4 regions of the Kocuria sp. MNB10 genome follow, and region 3 is predicted to be linked to each of the others. Evidence: riboswitches for the same ligand, from Rfam matches in the RefSeq annotation. Region 3 holds a riboswitch; each other region holds the start of a gene.
What was found. Region 3 has a riboswitch for S-adenosylmethionine ahead of ACW9PK_RS01845 (bifunctional o-acetylhomoserine/o-acetylserine sulfhydrylase). Riboswitches for the same ligand answer to the same signal wherever they lie in the genome.
Positions count from the first base shown of each region.

Region 1: it holds a riboswitch for S-adenosylmethionine, as region 3 does, so the genes downstream of both, ACW9PK_RS07080 (ABC transporter ATP-binding protein) here and ACW9PK_RS01845 (bifunctional o-acetylhomoserine/o-acetylserine sulfhydrylase) in region 3, are expected to answer to the same signal.
Region 2: it holds a riboswitch for S-adenosylmethionine, as region 3 does, so the genes downstream of both, ACW9PK_RS07030 (O-acetylhomoserine aminocarboxypropyltransferase/cysteine synthase family protein) here and ACW9PK_RS01845 (bifunctional o-acetylhomoserine/o-acetylserine sulfhydrylase) in region 3, are expected to answer to the same signal.
Region 4: it holds a riboswitch for S-adenosylmethionine, as region 3 does, so the genes downstream of both, ACW9PK_RS06910 (cobalamin-independent methionine synthase II family protein) here and ACW9PK_RS01845 (bifunctional o-acetylhomoserine/o-acetylserine sulfhydrylase) in region 3, are expected to answer to the same signal.

Region 1 is NZ_CM133411.1:1,577,306-1,581,813, reverse strand. It holds gene ACW9PK_RS07085 (LLM class flavin-dependent oxidoreductase) at 86-1,513, opposite strand; SAM riboswitch class IV at 1,591-1,705, opposite strand; SAM riboswitch class I at 1,834-1,925, shown strand; gene ACW9PK_RS07080 (ABC transporter ATP-binding protein) at 1,933-2,736, shown strand; gene ACW9PK_RS07075 (aliphatic sulfonate ABC transporter substrate-binding protein) at 2,741-3,790, shown strand; gene ACW9PK_RS07070 (ABC transporter permease) at 3,787-4,508, shown strand, end outside.
Region 2 is NZ_CM133411.1:1,566,991-1,571,498, forward strand. It holds gene ACW9PK_RS07020 (hypothetical protein) at 1-241, shown strand, start outside; gene ACW9PK_RS07025 (CoA-binding protein) at 291-782, opposite strand; gene ACW9PK_RS07030 (O-acetylhomoserine aminocarboxypropyltransferase/cysteine synthase family protein) at 779-2,203, opposite strand; SAM riboswitch class I at 2,265-2,362, opposite strand; gene ACW9PK_RS07035 (FeoA family protein) at 2,668-2,925, shown strand; gene feoB (ferrous iron transporter B) at 2,958-4,508, shown strand, end outside.
Region 3 is NZ_CM133411.1:412,800-417,307, forward strand. It holds gene ACW9PK_RS01835 (SGNH/GDSL hydrolase family protein) at 1-296, shown strand, start outside; gene metX (homoserine O-acetyltransferase MetX) at 407-1,564, opposite strand; gene ACW9PK_RS01845 (bifunctional o-acetylhomoserine/o-acetylserine sulfhydrylase) at 1,567-2,955, opposite strand; SAM riboswitch class IV at 3,032-3,152, opposite strand; gene ACW9PK_RS01850 (hypothetical protein) at 3,117-3,428, opposite strand; gene ACW9PK_RS01855 (VOC family protein) at 4,120-4,508, shown strand, end outside.
Region 4 is NZ_CM133411.1:1,540,745-1,545,252, reverse strand. It holds gene ACW9PK_RS06920 (IclR family transcriptional regulator) at 108-911, shown strand; gene ACW9PK_RS06915 (3-hydroxybutyrate dehydrogenase) at 1,124-1,873, opposite strand; SAM riboswitch class I at 2,124-2,210, shown strand; gene ACW9PK_RS06910 (cobalamin-independent methionine synthase II family protein) at 2,225-3,436, shown strand; gene ACW9PK_RS06905 (MFS transporter) at 3,791-4,508, shown strand, end outside.

The DNA of each region.
Region 1 (4,508 bases), 1.2 Mb from region 3:
GCGGTCACGGTGACCGGGGTCGACGACGCCGCCCTGCCGGACCTGCGGGACCGGGTGCGAGCGGCGTCGTCGTTGGAGGGAGGTGTCAGCCCACCAGCTCGCGGGACGGCGTGTCCGCGACGGAGGGCTCGCCCACGAACGCGCCGCGGTACTTCGCAGCGGGATGGGTGTCCTTGACCCGGGGACGGCCCTCGCCGTAGAGGGACTCGCGCAGGGTGGTGCCCTCGTACTCGGTGCGGTAGCGCCCGCGCTTCTGCAACTCGGGGACCACGTACTCCACGAAGTCCTCGAAGGAACCGGGGCTCACATGGTAGGCCAGGTTGATGCCGTCCAGGCCGCCCTCGTCCACCCAGGTTTCGAGCTGATCCGCGACGGTCTGCGCGGAGCCCACGAGGACCGCACCCATCCCACCCAGGGCGCAGTGCTTGGCGATCTCCTCGCGCGTCCACTGCTTGTCCTTGGACTGCAGCGTGAACGGGGTCAGGAAGGACTGGATGGAGTCGGTCTTGATGTAGTTCAAGGCCTCGTCCTCGTCGAACTGGGACAGGTCCACGCCGGACCACCCACCGATGATCGCCTGGGAGGCCTCCAGGTCCACGTATTGCAAGTAATCGCGGTACTTCTCCTGGGCCTGCTCGTCCGTGTCCGCGACGACCACGGAGAGCATCGCGTAGATCTTGACGTCGTCACGGCTGCGGCCCTCGGCCTGAGCCCGGTCGCGGATCTTGTCAGTCACGAAACGCGTGAGGTCCGGGCGCAACCCGCCGATGAACACGGCTTCCGCGTGCTTACCCGCGAACGCCTGCCCGCGCGAGGACGCGCCGGCCTGGAAGATCAGCGGTGTGCGCTGCGGGGACGGTGCCGTGAGCCCCGCTCCGGGAACCGTGAAGTGCTCCCCGCTGTGCCGGATGGGATGGACCTTGGTGGGATCCGCGTAGACACCCGTCTCACGGTTCTGAACCACAGCGTCCTCCTCCCACGAGCCCTCCCAAAGCTTGTAGCACACGTCCAGGAACTCCTCCGCGATCTCGTAACGCGTATCGTGCTCAATCTGGCGCGGCAGGCCCTGGTTCTCCGCAGCGGACGGAAGGTAGGAGGTCACCACGTTGAATCCCACGCGGCCCTTGGTGAGGTGATCCAGTGTGGCGTACTTGCGGGCCAGGGTGTAGGGCTGCTCGTAGGTCACCGCGCTCGTCACGCCGAAGCCCAGGTGCTCGGTCACGGCGGCCATGGCCGAGACCTGCATGAACGGGTCGTTGACCGGGAACTGGGCCCCGTCACGCACGGCCGGAGCCGCGGAGTTCTTGTAGATGTCGTAGATGCCCACCACGTCCGCAAGGAACAGGGCGTCGAACTTGCCCCGCTCCAGCAGCTTGGCCAGCCCCGTCCAGTACTCGATGGTGTTGTACTCGGTGGCCCGGGACCGCGGGTGACGCCACAACCCGAAGCTCTGGTGATCCACGCAGGTCATGTCGAACGCGTTGACGGAAATCCGTTTGCTCATCTCGGTCAGCCCCTCAGCAGGAACACGACCCGCGCCCCGTGCACCACCTACGGCGGCCTACCTTGCGGGTCCAGCGCGCTTGTGTGGCGCCGTACTTGCCGCATGCGGTGTGTCATGCGGCCCGATCCTCACCTGGGGCACCCCGCTACGGGAGAGGGTTGCCGTCCGACAAGCCAGGGCTAAACGTCGGCACTCGTGATCGTTGTGGCATCGATCCTAACGGGGATCCCCGGTCCTCGGAAACACCTCGGGTTACGGCACGTCACGACGGCGCCCCGGCGCGTCACACGATTTGCACCCGCGGGCTCCCGGCCCGTTCAATGGTGTGGTTCCCATCCGGAGCGGCTGAGAGACCTGGCTCGTTGACGTCGCAGCAACCAGCCCCACGCGGGCAAGGTGCTAATGCCAGGAACGATGGAGTTGATGAATTGAGCCATATCCTCACGCGCCCGGAATCTGCCGTCGACGCCGCTGCGGTCACCTTCGACCGGGTCGGCAAGTCCTTCCCCGCACACCACGGAGCGCATGTCCACGACGTCCTGAGGGACGTGACCTTCACGGTGCGTCCGGGCGAGATCGTCTCCGTCCTGGGCCCCTCGGGGTGCGGCAAGTCCACCCTGCTACGCGCCGTGGCCGGGCTCGGCACGGCGAGCGAGGGCGAAGTCCGGATCGACGACTCGGTGGTGCGCGAGATCGACCCGCGCTGCGCCGTCGGCTTCCAGGAACCGCGGTTGCTGCCGTGGCGCAGCGTGGCGCGCAACGTGGCACTGGGTCTGCCCCACGGGACTCCCGCCCGGGAAGGGAAGCGGCGGGTGGCGCAGCTGTTGGAGCTCGTCGGCCTGTCCCACCACGCGAATCACCGTCCCTCGGAGATCTCCGGGGGCATGGCACAGCGCGCATCCCTCGCCCGGGCCCTGGCACGGAACCCGCGGGTCCTGCTGTTGGACGAGCCCTTCGGGGCCCTGGACGCCCTGACCCGGATCAGGATGCAGGATCTGCTGCTGGACGTGCACCGCGCCGATCCCACGACCGTGCTCATGGTCACCCACGACGTCGAGGAAGCCCTGGTGCTCTCCGATCACGTGGTGGTGCTCGCGCGGGAAACGGCCACGGGCCCCGCGACCATCGCCGAGATCATCTCCCCCGAGCTGGCCCGCCCGCGCTCCCGCGAGGACAGTGAGATCACCGCGCTGCGCGCCCACCTGTTGGCCTTGCTCGGCGTGGAGCGCTGAGCGCATGGCGCAGTTGTCCCGACGCCGCGCCCTGCAGGCACTCGGCCTGTCCGCGCTGGCGCTGCCCCTGAGCGGATGCGTCATGGAGGGCGAAGGTCCGGGCCGCGGTGTGGCCGGCGGTTCCGCGCACGAGATCTACCTGGACTATGCGACCTACAACCCGCTGTCCCTGATCATCAAGGCCAAGGGCTGGCTCGAGAAGGTCGCCGAGGCCCACGGTCAGACCGTGACGTGGGTGTACTCGGCCGGTTCCAACAAGGCCAACGAGTCGCTACGCGCCGGGGTCGTGGACGTGGGCTCCACGGCAGGTTCCGCCGCACTGCTCGCGCGTGCCAACCGCTCGCCGATCAGGACGATCGACCTGTTCTCACAGCCCGAGTGGTCCGCGCTCGTGCGCACCCCGGACTCCCCCGTGCGCACCGTGGCGGATCTCGCGGGCACGTCCGTGGCCGCGACGAAGGGCACGGATCCGTACTTCTTCCTCCTACAGTCCCTCGGCGCGGCGGGCATGAGCGCCCAGGACGTCACCGTGGTGAACCTGCAGCACGCGGACGGGCGCACCGCGCTGGACACCGGTCAGGTGGCCGCATGGTCCGGACTGGACCCCGTGATGGCCGCCGCGGAGAAGGCGGGGGACGTGCTGTTCCACCGGCAGTTGGAGTTCAACACGTACGGGTTCCTCAACGCGCGGGAGGTGTTCCTGCAGCTGAACCCCACGGGTGCGCAGGACGTGGTGAACACGTACGCCTACGCGCGGCAGTGGGCGCTGCAGCACCCGGAGGAGGGGATCGCGATCCTCGCGGAAGGCGCGAGCATCGATCGCGACACCGCCCGGCGGGTCTGGCAGCGCACCCACCTGGACATCGACCCCGTTCCGGGCCCCGAACAGCTCGCGGTGCTCGAGCGGGTCGGGCCCATCCTGGTGGAATCCGGGGACGTCTCCTCGCAGCAGGACGTGGACGAGGCGCTCGCGAACATCGTGGAGCAGCACTACGCACAACACGCCGATGCGGCCGCCGTGGCCCAGGTGATCGAAGGGAAGCAGTCCTCATGAGCACTCACGACACCTCCTCCGCCGCACCGCGGTCCTCGGACGGCGCGTCCCGCGAAGCACCGGGCGGCACGTCCTCCGAAGCAGCTGGCGTCACTGCGGTGGCCACACTGTCCGACGACGACGGACGCCACGGGGCGGGCGTGGTGGCGCCCGGCGACGTCGCACCCCCATCAGACACCCCTGCCGCGGCGGATTCCCGCACGCGTCCCAGCGCGCTGCGCAATCCTTGGGCCCTGGGGCTGATCGGGATCGTCCTGCCCGTGCTGCTGGTGCTCGTGTGGCACACCCTCTCCACGAACGGGACCTTCTCCCCCGTGCAGTTGCCGCGCCCGTCCGCGGTGCTCGCCGCGGGATGGGAGCTGCTGCGCAGCGGTGACCTGTGGTTGCACGTGGGGATCTCCACGCAGCGCGTGATCGTGGGCTTCCTGATCGGCAGTGGGCTCGGGCTGTTGCTCGGCGCGTTGCTGGGGCTCTCCCCGTGGGCGCGGGCCATCGGCTCGCCCACGATCGGCGCGCTGCGCGCCGTGCCGTCCCTGGCGTGGGTGCCGCTGCTATTGCTGTGGATCGGGATCGGGGAGAACTCCAAGGTGACCCTGGTGGCAATCGGCGCCTTCTTCCCGGTGTACACCACGGTGTCCGCCGCGCTGCGCCACGTGGACCGGCACCTGATCGAAGCCGCACGGTCCTTCGGGCTGCGCGGGGTCAAACTCTTCACCAC
Region 2 (4,508 bases), 1.2 Mb from region 3:
CCCCGTGGTGCACTCCACCCTGAGCGTCCAGGACGAGGTGGCGTTCATGGGGCCGCTGGTCGCGGATCCCAGCACGGAACGTGATTCGTCCGAGGTGCTGGACCCGCTCGTCTCGACCATGGCCAATGAAGCGTTCCTGGCCGATGCGCAGCGGCTCTACACCGTGGTCCCGGAGGACCAGGTGGGCCAGCGCGAGTCGCAGGGCTGGCAGCGGGTGGCGGCGGTGTTGCGCCTGGCGTGAGCGAGGCGCAGCGTCGGCGGCCGTGCGCCGGCACCGTCGCGCCCCGCTCTCAGGCCAGGACCTGGCGCTTCGAGGAGATCACTCCGGTGTTGAACCCGGCCAGGTGGAGACCGCCGTGGAAGCGCGCGTGCTCGATCTTCACGCACTGGTCCATCACCACGTCCAGCCCGGCGTCCTCCGCGATGGCCGCCGCTTCCTCGTTCCACGAGCCCAGCTGCAGCCACAGGGTCTTGGCGCCCACGGCTACGGCCTCCCGTGCCACGCCGGGCAGGTCCGCGTCCTTGCGGAACACGTCCACGAGGTCCGGGACCTCGGGCAGCTCCGCGAGCGACGGGTAGGCCTTCTGGCCCAGCACCTCGTCCAGCACGGGGTTCACGAAGTACACGCGGTACGGGCTCGACGACTGCAGGTACGTGGCCACGAAGTAGCTCGCACGGGACGGCTTGTTGGACATCCCCACGATCGCGATCGAGCGCGTGCCTCGGAGGATGCCGAGCCGTTCGGGGGCGCTGGGGCCCACCCAGGTGCGTTGCGTGCTCATGCCTGTTCTCCTTCGTCTCCGGGCAGCGCGCAGGCCGCCGCACTGTTGCCCTGGTCCAGGGTGGTGCGCGCCGCGCCCGTGAGCGCGGCGGAGGGGGCGACGACGCCGCCCTCCCGGTCCCTTCCGCTGGCTGCGCTCAGTGCCTGGTCCAGGTCCCACAGGATGTCCGCGGTGTCCTCGAGACCCACGGAGATCCGGATCAGGTCCTCCTTGACCCCGCCCGCGGCGAGCTGTTCGGAGCTCAACTGCTGGTGGGTCGTGGACGCGGGGTGCAGCACGAGGGTGCGGGCGTCCCCGATGTTGGCCAGGTGTGAGGCCAGTTGCAGGCTCCCGATGAATCGGGCGCCCACCTCACGGCCGCTCAACTCGTCCGTGCCAGCCACACCGAAGGCGAAGACGGATCCGATGCCGTGGGGCAGGTACTTCTGCGCGCGTTCGTGGTGGGGGTGGTCCTCGAGTCCCGCGTAATTGACGTAGGAGATGCGTGGATCCGTGGCGAGCCACTGCACGACCTCCTGCGCGTTCGCCACGTGGGCGTCCATGCGCTGGGGGAGGGTCTCCACACCCTGCAGCAGGTTCCACGCGGCCTGCGGGGTCAGGGACGCCCCGATGTCGCGCAGCTGTTCCGAACGGAGCTTGGTCAGGAATCCGTACTCACCGAAGTTCCCCCACCACGACACGTTGTTGTACGAGGGAACCGGTTCGGTCATGGCCGGGAACTTCCCGTTGCCCCAGTCGAAGCCGCCGGATTCGACCACCACGCCGCCCAGGGTGTTACCGTGCCCGCCCAGGAACTTGGTGATCGAGTGGATCACGATGTCCGCGCCGTGCTCGAACGGGCGGCACAGGTACGGGGTGTTGAGGGTCGCGTCCACGATCAGCGGGACACCCGCCTCGCGGGCCACCGCGGCGAGCCCCTCCAGATCGGCGATCTCGCCGGACGGGTTGGCCACGAGTTCGGTGTACACGGCCTTGGTGTGCTCGGTGATCGCAGCCTTGTAGTCCGCCGGGTCGGTCCCGGGGACGAAGGTGGTTTCCACACCGAAGCGACGCAGGGTCACGTCCAGCTGGGTGACCGTTCCGCCGTAGAGCTGGGACGAGGCCACCACGTGGTCACCCTGGCCACACAGCGTGGCGAACGTGATGAACTCGGCGGCCATCCCGGAGGACGTGGCGACCGCCCCGATCCCGCCCTCGAGGGAGGCGATGCGCTCTTCCAAGGCCGCCACGGTGGGGTTGCCGATGCGCGAGTAAATGTTGCCGTACTTCTGCAGCGCGAACAGGTTGGCGGCGTCGTCGGCGTCCTTGAAGACGAACGAGCTGGTCTGGTAGATGGGCACGGAGCGGGCGCCGTGCTCGGCGTCCGGGGTGCCGCCGGCGTGCAGGGCGCGGGTGCGGAAACCGAACTGGTGCTCGGCCATGGATGTCCTCCTCGTCGGCCGGGTACGGCTCCCGTCCGACAGCTGCCCGGGGCCGCGCAGCACTCCATCGGTCCTGACGGTAGCACCGTGCAGTTGGCCGAGCACTGCGGGTTGCTGCGGCGTCATGGATCCAGGTCTCTCGGCCGCTCGGGATGGTGCGTCTATTGTGTCGCGCGCGTGGGTGACGGACCAAACCGTGCGGATCGCAGCCGCCCGAAAGCGGGTGAGATTGATCCAGAAAAATGACTCGATGACCTCGGATAACACGGTGTTCTGAATCACTTAGATTAGGAAAGGTGAGCCTTGCCTTACTCGTATTTCAGGCGCACAGTAAATGCGCCCGGAGCATCCGCCGACACGATTCGGCGGGGAGGAGTGACCCGGGTCCACCAGGAAAAGGGGGCACGGCCATGAGGTCCGCGCGTAAAACCGCTGTCGCGGCAAGCGGCACGACACTGTGTGACATGAAGCCGGGTGATTCCCAACGGGTCGACTCAGTGCTGCAGGCCGCGGATCCCGCCGTACGCCGTCGCCTCGAGGCCCTGGGCTTCCGCCCCGACGAAGAGGTCACGTGCGTGCGACGCGCCCCCATGGGGTGCCCGATCCTGTTCCGCGTGTGCGGCGCGGACATCTGCCTGCGCAAGGAACAAGCACGCATGATCACGGTGGCCGGTTCCGCGGCGGTGAGTGATCGACCCGAACTCGCCCGGTCGGCGTCGTGACCTGTCATGCACCCGAGGGGCGTGGGAACACCGTGTCCCTGGACGCCGCCGAGGTGGCCCTGATCGGATGCCCCAACACCGGCAAGTCCTCCCTGTTCAACCGGCTCACCGGCCTGACCGCCGCCACGGGTAACTACCCCGGCGTGACCGTCACGCGCTCGCGAGGTGTGGCCGCCACCCCCGCCGGCAGGATCACGCTCACCGACCTCCCCGGGACGTACTCGCTCGAACCCGCGAGCCCGGACGAGCAGGTGGTCCTGGACCACCTCACGGGAGCCCTGGAAACCGACGAGGCACCCGGTGCCCTGCTCGTGGTGCTGGACGCCACGACCATGCACCGCGCCCTGGGACTGTGCGCGGAGGCGCTCGCGCTGGGGCGGCCCACCGCGGTGGTGCTGACCATGATCGACGAGCTGCGCGGCCACGGCGGGGACATCGACACCGCCGCCCTCTCCCGAGCGCTCGGGGTGCCCGTGGCGGAGACCGTGGCGCACAAGGGCCGGGGGATCGACGACGTCCGGGAGCTGCTGGGCCGCGCCGCCCAGTGGCCCGTGGCACTCGTCCCGCCGCCCACGGGGGATCAGGCCCAGCTCGGCGCCTGGATCCGTTCCGTGCTGGACGCCGCGAGCTACCGGGCACCGCACGAGTCGCGGGCCACCACGGGGATCGACCGCGTCCTGCTGCACCCCGTGTGGGGAACGCTGGTCTTCTTCGGCGTGATGTTCGGGTTCTTCCAGGTCATCTTCACCGTGGCCGCCCCCATCCAGGATGCGATCCAGGGGGTCTTCGACTCCCTGGGTGCGGCGGCATCCGAGAACCTGGGGTCGGGGTTCTTCGCGGACTTCGTGGGTACCGCACTGATCGGCGGTGTGGGCGGGGTGCTGGTGTTCCTGCCCCAGATCTTCTTCCTCTACCTCATGATCTCGATCCTGGAATCGGTGGGATACATGTCCCGCGCGGCATTCCTGATGGACAAGATCATGGCGCGCAGCGGGCTGGACGGCCGCGCATTCGTGGCCATGCTCTCGTCCATGGCGTGCGCGGTCCCCGGGATCATGGCCACGCGGACCATGCCGTCCTCGCGTGACCGGATCACGACCATCATGTCCGCTCCGCTCATGACGTGTTCGGCCCGGCTGCCCGTGTACCTGTTGTTGATCTCCATGGTCGTCCCGGCGGACGCCAGCTGGGGTCCCGTGGGTCTGCAGGGCGCCGCGCTGTTCGGCATGTACCTCCTGGGTGGTCTGGCGTCCCTGGTGGTGGCCCGGATCTTCAAGGCCACGGTGCTGCGGCGCGGAGCCCTCCCGTTCTACCTGGAGATGCCCCCGTACCGCGTTCCCACCCTGCGCGGTTTGTTGCGCGCGGTGTGGACGCCGGTGAAGATGTTCATCCGCAAGGTGGGCACCATCATCCTGGTGGTCACAGCGGTGCTGTGGGTCCTGATGAGCTTCCCGGCCCGCGAGGCGGAGACCGCTCACATGGACGAGGCCCAGGCACAGTCGTCCCTCATGGAGAACTCGTGGGCCGGCAGCGCGGGCAAGGCCGTGGAGCCCGTCTTCGAGCCACTCGGTTTCGACTGGCGC
Region 3 (4,508 bases):
ACCGGTTGCACTTCTCGCCCCTGGGCCACCAGCTCATCGCGTGCGAGGTCCTGGACTCCCTGGGGGTCGAGCACGACCTGGTTCCCGGTGAACTCGGGGACCGCCCCGCGCGCACGTGGCGCGAGGCGCGTCGAGAGGACCTCGTGTGGGCCGGGAAGTACCTGGTCCCGTGGGTCGGCCGCCGGATCCGGCGTCGCAGCTCGGGGGACAACATCACCGCCAAGCGCCCTTCGTTCGGGCGCACCACGATCCCCGGTGCGGGCGAGGGCATCCCTGTCGAGGACCGGGAGGCCTGAGCCGGCCCGGGGCCGGGTCACCCAGTCCCGCCAGTCAGGGCCGCGCCCACTGAAGCCGACCCGTTCCCACCGGGTCTCACCGCTGAAGCCGACCCGTCAGGGCTCCCTGCTCAGTCCCGCAGCACGGTCTCCCGCAGCAACATGCCCACCTGCGGAGTTTCGATCAGGAACCCGTCGTGCCCGCTCGGGGACGTGATCGTGTGCAGCTCCTGCTCCCCCGGCAGCGCAGCCACGAGTTCGGCGGATTCCGAGGGGAAGAACAACCGATCGGAGTCCACCGCGGCCACGAGCCACTCGCACCGCGTGCGGGCGAGGACGTCCCGTAGCTCGCCGCGGCCCCGAGCGACGTCGTGCGACATCAAGGTCTCGTTGACACTCAGGTACGAGTTCGCGTCGAAGCGGCCCGCGAGTTTGGACGCCTGGTGGTCCAGGTAGCTCTCCACCTGGTACCGACCGCGGTCCGCGACGTGGGTGGCCTCGGGGTCCTCACGGGGTTGGGGTTCGCGGCCGAAGCGCGTTTCCAGCTCGTGCGCGCTGCGATAGGTGATGTGCGCGATCCGCCGCGCGAGCCCCAGACCCGCCTCCGGGTACTCGCCCGCGTAGTAGTCGCCGCCCCGGAAGTTCGGGTCCTGGCGGATCGCGAGCGACTGTGCCTGTCCCCACGCGAGCTGCTCGGCACCCACGCGCGCGTTGGCCGCGATCACGGCGCACGCGGCCACCCGATCCGGGTGGGACACGGCCCACTCGAGGGCGCGAGCTCCGCCCATGGACCCGCCGATCACGAGCCGCCACCGGGAGACTCCGAGCGCCCGAGCGAGCAGGGCCTCCGCGGTCACCGAGTCCCGCACGGTCACGCGCGGGAAACGCGAGCCCCACGGGACGCCGTCCGGTGCGGGGCTCGCGGGTCCCGTGCTGCCGTAGCACCCACCCAGGATGTTGGCGCACACCACGAAGTAGCGGTCCGTGTCGATCGCGGCACCCGGGCCCACGAGTCCGTCCCACCAACCGTCCGCCGCGGCGGCCGCGCCCTCGGGAGCGCTCGCGGCGTCCTCATGCCCCGCACCACCGCGCGCCACGTGCGTGTCACCCGTGAGCGCGTGCTCGATCAGCACCGCGTTGGAACCGTCCGCCGCGAGCTCGCCCCACGTCTCGTACGCGAGGTGCACGTCCGGCAGCCGGAACCGGGACTCGAGCACGAGCTCGCCGAGTTCGGCCCGCCGTACGACGCCGTCGCACCGCGTGCGCGGCCCGTTGCCCACGACCGTCATGGTCAGTTCCCCGTGTCCTCCGCCGACGACGCCGCGTCGCCGGCAGCGTCGCCGCGCGCACCCACCGCGGCGAATCCGGACTCGAGGTCCGCGAGGATGTCGTCGATGCCCTCGACACCCACGGACAGCCGCACGAATCCCGGTTCCACGCCGGCCGCGAGCTGCTCCTCGTCCTTGAGCTGGGCGTGCGTCGTGGAGGCGGGGTGAATCACGAGCGAGCGCACGTCACCGATGTTCGCCACGTTGGAGTGCAGGCTCAGGGCGTCCACGAACGCGACACCGGCGTCCCGACCGCCGTCGAGCACGAAGCCGAGCACCGACCCGGCGCCGTTGGGCGCGTACTTCAGGGCGCGGTCGTGCCAGCGCGAGGACTCGAGACCGGCGTAGGACACCGAGCGCACCTCGGGGCGGGCCTCGAGCCACTCGGCGACCTTCTGCGCGTTGGCCACGTGACGTTCCATGCGCAACGACAGCGTCTCGATGCCCTGCTCGATCAAGAACGCGTTGAACGGAGAGATCGAGGTCCCCAGATCGCGCAGCAACTGCACGCGCGCTTTGAGGATGTACGAGAGGTTGACGCCGAAGGCCCCGTCGGCACCGAGATCACGGGCGTAGACGAGTCCGTTGTACGTCTCGTCCGGTTGGTTGAAACCGGGGAAGCGCTCGGGGTCCCGCGAGTAGTCGAACGCTCCGGAGTCCACGATGAACCCGCCGATCGCCGTGCCGTGGCCGCCCAGGAACTTGGTGGCCGAGTGCAGCACGATGTCCGCGCCCCACTCGATGGGCCGCACCAGGTAGGGCGTGGCGATCGTGTTGTCCACGATGAGCGGGACACCCGCCTCGTGGGCGATCCCGGCGATCGTCTCGATGTCGAACACGTCGTTGCGGGGGTTCGGGATGGATTCACCGAAGAACGCCACGGTGTTCTCGCGCACCGCGTCCCGCCACTGCGCGGGATTGTCCGGGTCCGAGACGAACGTGGTCTCCACACCCATGCGCGGCAGCGTGTGCTTGAGCAGGTTGTACGACCCGCCGTACAGGGACGGGCTGGCCACCACGTGGGTCCCGGCGCCGCCCAGGTTAAGGATCGCGAGCGTGGCCGCGGCCTGCCCGGAGGAGACCATCAGGGCCCCCACGCCGCCCTCGAGGGACGCGACCCGGTTCTCCACGACCTCCGTGGTGGGGTTGGTCAGGCGCGAGTAGATGGGCCCCATCTCCTCGAGCGCGAACCGGGCCGCCGCCGTGCGGGCGTCCGGGAACACGAAGGACGTGGTCTGGTGGATCGGCAGGGCGCGCGACCCGGTCACAGGGTCGGGGTTCTGGCCCGCGTGGATCTGTCGGGTTTCGAACGACCAGCCCTGGGGATTGTCGGGGGTGGGAGCGGTGCTCATGGCCGTACTCCTTCTCGGAGGGATCAGGGGTCCGGTGGCGATCCGCACGGTGCCCGTGCTGTGACCGGGCACCAACGACCCGCGCTTGCCGCATGACGTCGGTCGACGCCACGGCCAGGTCCTCACCCAGGGCACCCCACCGCGGAAGGGAGGGTTGCCGGTCAGCTAGCTGGGGCTTCGCGCTGACTCTCGTGACCTATTACCTCATTGTCCGAACCCGGCGGGGCGGGAGTCAAGCCGGGGACGCTGCGAGCGGGCTCGGGGTCAGTGGCCGCTCGTTCCTGCTGTTCCATCTCCCGGGTGTGCAGTTCCCGGTCCTTCATCTCACGTGGATGGACGTAGAACAGACCCGTGAGCACCGCGATCACGAACACCGCGAGCATCACGAAGAACAACGGCCGCACGCCGGTCAGGTAGATGACGGGGATGGCCAGCACCGTGACCAACCCGCCCCCGAAGAACGGTTCGAACACCAGCTGTTTGTAACCGAACGCCTCGAACACCGGGTCTTGGCCTCCGGGTCCACCACGCGCATGAGGATCAGCCCGGTGGCGGTCACCCCCATGGACGGGTGGTAGTCACCGATACCGCGCGCGAGCCAGTAGCGACCGATGATGTGGGGTGCCAACCACAAGAAAATGGCCACGTTGAACGCGATGCCGACCACCGCCAGGATGGTGAACGCCGCCAGCCACGGCCGCGATGGACATGTGCAGGGAGAACGGTTCCACGGAGGACGGGCAGCTGGTCATGGTGCCAGCGGAGTAGTACTCGTCGCTGCGGAACAGGCTCTGGACCCAACCCACCTTGACGCGCACGAACTTCCCCAGGAGCAGGGCGACTCGGAGGATCAGGAGTGTGAAACCGACGGCATTTGCGGACACGGGAACCACCTCGTAGTGATCGGGATCGATATCGGTCTCAGGTCACATATCGAGGGCTCGGTCGGAGACTCCCCGGCTGATGCTGCGGACTCCAGCCTCTGAGATGCGCGTCTCGTTGACCTGGACCAACACAGTCCCCGCCCGGATCAGCCGTCCCGATGTCAGGTCTCGGGAGGTGCGGAGAGCCGGCCCTGCCCACCGGACCGGGCGGCGCAGGTCACACACTCGCCGGGCTCGCGCTCGATTTGGTGGCCCGTGTGGCCGGTGCCACCATGGCGTCATGAACTTGGATCACGTTTCCTTCGCGGCTCAGCCCGACGGCCTCGAGGCCACCACCGAACGCATCGCGAACCGGTTGGGGATCGAACCGGTCAAGGGCGGTGTGCACCCCCGTTTCGGCACCCGGAACATGATCCTGCCGCTCACCGACCACCAGTACGTGGAGGTCGTCACGGTGCTCGAGCACCCCGCCGCGGAGAAGGCGCCGTTCGGTCAGGCCGTCCGTGCCCGTTCCGATGCCGGCGGCGGCTGGCTCGGCTGGGTCGTAGAGGTCCCCGACCTCGCGCCCTTCGAGGCCAAGCTGGGCCGCCCCTCCGTGCCCGGTGGCCGGTTGTTCCCCGACGGTCGGCAGCTCGAATGGCATCAGATCGGCGTGAAGGGTTTGATCTC
Region 4 (4,508 bases), 1.1 Mb from region 3:
CCACATCTTGGTCAATGCTTCACCCGTAATCGTCGATGAAGGGATCACAATCTGAAAAACTGTCGCTAGTCTGTCCATATTGTGAACGTCCCGACGCAGGAGCGTGTATGACCCCGCAGAAATCCCGGAACCCGCAGCCCTCCCCGCAGGGCACGCAGGTGGTCTCCCGGATCGCCGCGATCCTGCAGGCCGTGGCATCCGGGGAGTCAACCGGATCCACCGCGGCCATCGCCCACCGCACGGGGCTGACCCGGCCCACCGCGCACCGATTGCTCGCAGCGCTCGCCGCCGAGGGGCTCGTGGACCGCACGGAGGACGGCAACTGGGCCCTGGGTCCCGAACTGCACATCCTGGGCACGGTGGCCGCCCAACGTTATCCCGCCCAGGACCTCGCGACCCCGTGCCTGCAGCGGCTCGCCGAGGCCACGGGCGAGTCCGCGTTCTTCTCCGCTCGCCGCGGCAACGAGGTCATCTGCCTGGCCCGGGTGGAGGGGGCGTTCCCGGTGCGCTCGCACGTGCTCTACGAGGGTCTGCGGTTGCCCCTGGGCGTGGCCTCTGCGGGACTCGCGATCCTCGGTCACCTACCCCCGGACCAATTGGAGACCGCCCTCGCGGACACCCGGGAGGAGCGGACGCGCCTCGGTCCACAGCACGACGACGCTCACGTCCGCCGCCTCGTCGCCCAGGTCCGGGAGGACGGCTGGTCCCTGAACCCCGGACGTATTGTGGAGGGCTCGTGGGGCATGGCGGCCGCGGTGTTCGACGCGACCGGCCAACCCCGCTACGCGCTCTCCCTGACGGGGATCGAACCCCGGTTCACCACGGAACGCAGACCCCGCCTCGGGGCGGCTTTGCTGGACCAGGCCCACAGGCTCTCCGCGGCGCTGCGCGCGGGGGCCACGACCGTGTGAACCGGACGCAGCGGCGTCGTCCCGTACCGTCAGACCCCGCGTCCTCGCACCCCGGAACATCTGTGCCCCGATACCGCACGCGTTGTGCGACTGCGGGTGTTTTTTCGGGACACAGATGTTCGGGCCCTTGGCCGGAGAGGGGCCGTGGAACGCGGGCCATTGCCTCGACACCGAACGGCAGCGAGGGTGGACGCGGCGACGTCGCCCCGCGCTCAGGACGCCGTCCAGCCACCGTCCATCGTGTAGGACGCACCCGTGACCATGCCCGCGGACGGGCCGGCCAGGAACGCGATGAGCTCGCCAACCTCCTCGGGTTCCACGAGGCGCTTGATCGCGGACTCGGTGAGCATGATCTTCTCGATCACCTGGTCCTCGGGGATCCTGTGGGTCGCGGCCTGGTCCTTGATCTGCTTGTCCACGAGCGGGGTGTGCACGTAGCTGGGGTTGACGCAGTTGCTGGTCACACCGTGCTCAGCGCCCTCCAGGGCCACGGTCTTGGACAGCCCTTCGAGCCCGTGCTTGGCCGTGACGTACGCGGATTTGTACGCGGACGCGCGCAGACCGTGGATGGAGGAGACGTTGATGATTCGGCCCCATCCGCGCTCGTACATGTGCGGCAGTGCGGCACGGATCAGCAGGAACGGAGCCTCGAGCATGAGCGTGAGGATGCGGTGGAAGTCCGCGGGGTCGAAGTCCTGCACGGGTGTCACCTTTTGGATCCCCGCGTTGTTGACCAGGATGTCCACGTCCAGGCCCAGTTCGGCGAGCGCGGCGGTGTCCGAGAGGTCCACGACCCAGGCTTCCCCGCCCACCTCGGAGGCCGTCGTCTGAGCGGCTTCTTCATTGATATCCGCGACGACCACGTGGGCGCCGCGGTCCGCGAACGCCTGCACGGCGGCGCGGCCGATCCCGCTGGCCCCACCGGTGACCAGGGCCTTCTTCCCCTCGAGCGATTGCTCCATGACAGCCTCTTTGCGCGTGGACGGTTCTCCTACCGCGTCACGCTACGCCCCGGGGGGCCGCCGGGTCACGATCCGGAACGGACCACCCCGGACCAGCTACGAGTCATGGCCCGCACCGGGGGCCGCCCGGTCACGGAAGCCCCGGTGACCCGAGCCCGAGGGGCCGGGCAGGAGGAACCCGGGGAGCGGCGTCGTCGTCCGACACGCCCCGGCTGGCGTCCACTCCTCGCGATGCTGTTGGATGGAGCAGTACCCATCCAGAGCGGCCGAGAGATCTGGCTCGTGGAAGCCGCAGCAACCGGGGTGACACCGGTGCTAACGCCAGGACCGATGGAAAGGATCAGCACAGCCATGCCCTTGAACACCGATCGCATCCAGACCACCCACGTGGGGTCCCTCCCCCGCACGCCGCAGTTGCTCGAGGCCAACAACCGCTTCCAGGCCGGGGAGATCGACCTGGCGCAGTTGGGTGAGGCGCTGGACGCCGGGGTGATCGACGTCGTGCGCAAGCAGCGGGAGATCGGCCTGGACATCGTCAATGACGGCGAGTACGGCCACACCACGTCCGGCGCCGTGGATTACGGGGCCTGGTGGAACTACTCGTTCCACCGCCTGGGCGGGCTGACCCCCACGGACGAGGACCGCTGGCAGACGGCGGAGACGCTGCGCTCGTCGCCGGGCAACATCGTGCTCACGAGCTTCCCGGACCGCCGCGATCGCTCCAAGTTCCGGGAGGCCTACGAGGATCCCACGGCCGGGGTCCTGGCCCACCGCGCAAGCGTGTCCCAGCCGAAGATCACGGGCCCGCTGACCTACACGGGTCAGGAAGCCGTGGCCGGTGACATCCGCCGGATTAAGGAGGCCATGGCCGAGACCGGGGCCACGCAGGGGTTCGTGGCAGCGCTGTCCCCCGGCTCGTGCGCGCGCGTGAAGAACGAGTACTACGCGAGCGACGAGGAACTGGTCTACGCGTGCGCGGACGTGATGCGCGAGGAGTACAAGGCCATCGTAGACGCCGGGTTGACCGTGCAGATCGACGACCCCTCGATCGCCGAGTCCTGGGACCAGATCAATCCCGAGCCCACCGTGGAGGACTACCTGGCCTTCACCCAGCTGCGCGTGGACGCGCTGAACTACGCACTGCGCGACCTCCCCGAGGAGCAGATCCGCTTCCACCTGTGCTGGGGTTCGTGGCACGGCCCGCACACCACGGACCTCGAGTTCAAGTACCTCGTGGACCTCATGCTCACCATCCGCGCGCAGGGCTACAGCTTCGAGGCGTCCAGCCCGCGCCACGGCCACGAATGGAAGGTCTGGAAGGACCACCAGCTGCCCGAGGGCAAGGTGGTCTACCCCGGTTTCGTCTCCCACTCGACCAACGTGGTGGAGCACCCCGAGCTCGTGGCGGACCGGATCGAGCAGTACGCGTCCGTGGTGGGCAAGGAGAACGTGATCGCCTCCACGGACTGCGGTCTGGGCGGGCGGTTGCACCCGCAGATCGCGCTGGCCAAGCTCGAGTCCCTCGTGGAGGGTGCGCGGATCGCGTCCGAGCGCCTGTTCTGATCAGGCCGCGCGACTGGTCCTGCAGCTTTTAGTCCCACCGCGTCGCTGACCGTTCCGGCTCCCCGATCTTCCCGGACGACGACGCCGCCCGCCCCCTTCCGCTGCGCCCGCACCTTCCACGGTGCGGCACGGCGGGAGGGGGCGTTGCCGTGTCATGAACGCGTCACAACGGCCGGCATGCTGCCCGCCCGGGTGAACGGCCCGGGAAAAATATACGATTTAATACACGAAATGTGTGGCGCGCTTCACATTCTTTCGTACACTTATTTCGAGACCAATCGGTCGGTTATTCCCCTGATCCACTCCGCCACTGGCACCCCACGGACCCCGCGTCCGCCGATCCTGGAGACCCACATGGCATCCACCACCTCAGCGCCCGCTCAGCCGGCGCACACCATGACCCGAGAAGAACGCAAGGTCCTTGCGGGCACCCTCGTGGGCACCACCATCGAGTGGTACGACTTCTTCATCTATGCGCAGGCGGCCGCCTTCATCCTGGCCACCCACTTCTTCAACCCGGCGGGCGAGCAGAACGCCACGCTGGGACAGATCGTCGCCTGGGCGTCCCTGGGCATCAGCTTCCTCTTCCGTCCCCTGGGTGCGATCGTGGCCGGTCACATCGGTGACAAGTACGGGCGCAAGATCACCCTGGTCATGACCCTCTTCGGGATGGGCGCGGCCACCACGCTGATCGGTCTGCTGCCCACGTACGAGCAGATCGGTATCGCGGCCCCCATCATCCTGCTGGTCCTGCGTATCCTGCAGGGCTTCTCCGCCGGTGGTGAGTGGGGTGGTGCGGCCCTGATGTCCGTGGAGCACGCGCCCGCGAACAAGCGCGGCTTCTTCGGCGCCTACCCCCAGATCGGTGTGCCCCTGGGCGTACTGATGGCCACCCTGTTCATGTTCGGTCTGAGCACCATCCTGACCCCCGAGCAGTTCGAGGCCTGGGGCTGGCGCGTTCCGTTCCTGTTCTCCATCGTGCTGATCTTCGTGGGCTGGCTGATCCGCCGCTCCGTGGACGAGTCCCCCGTGTTCCTGGAGATGCGCCAGCGCGCCAAGGAGTCCTCCGCTC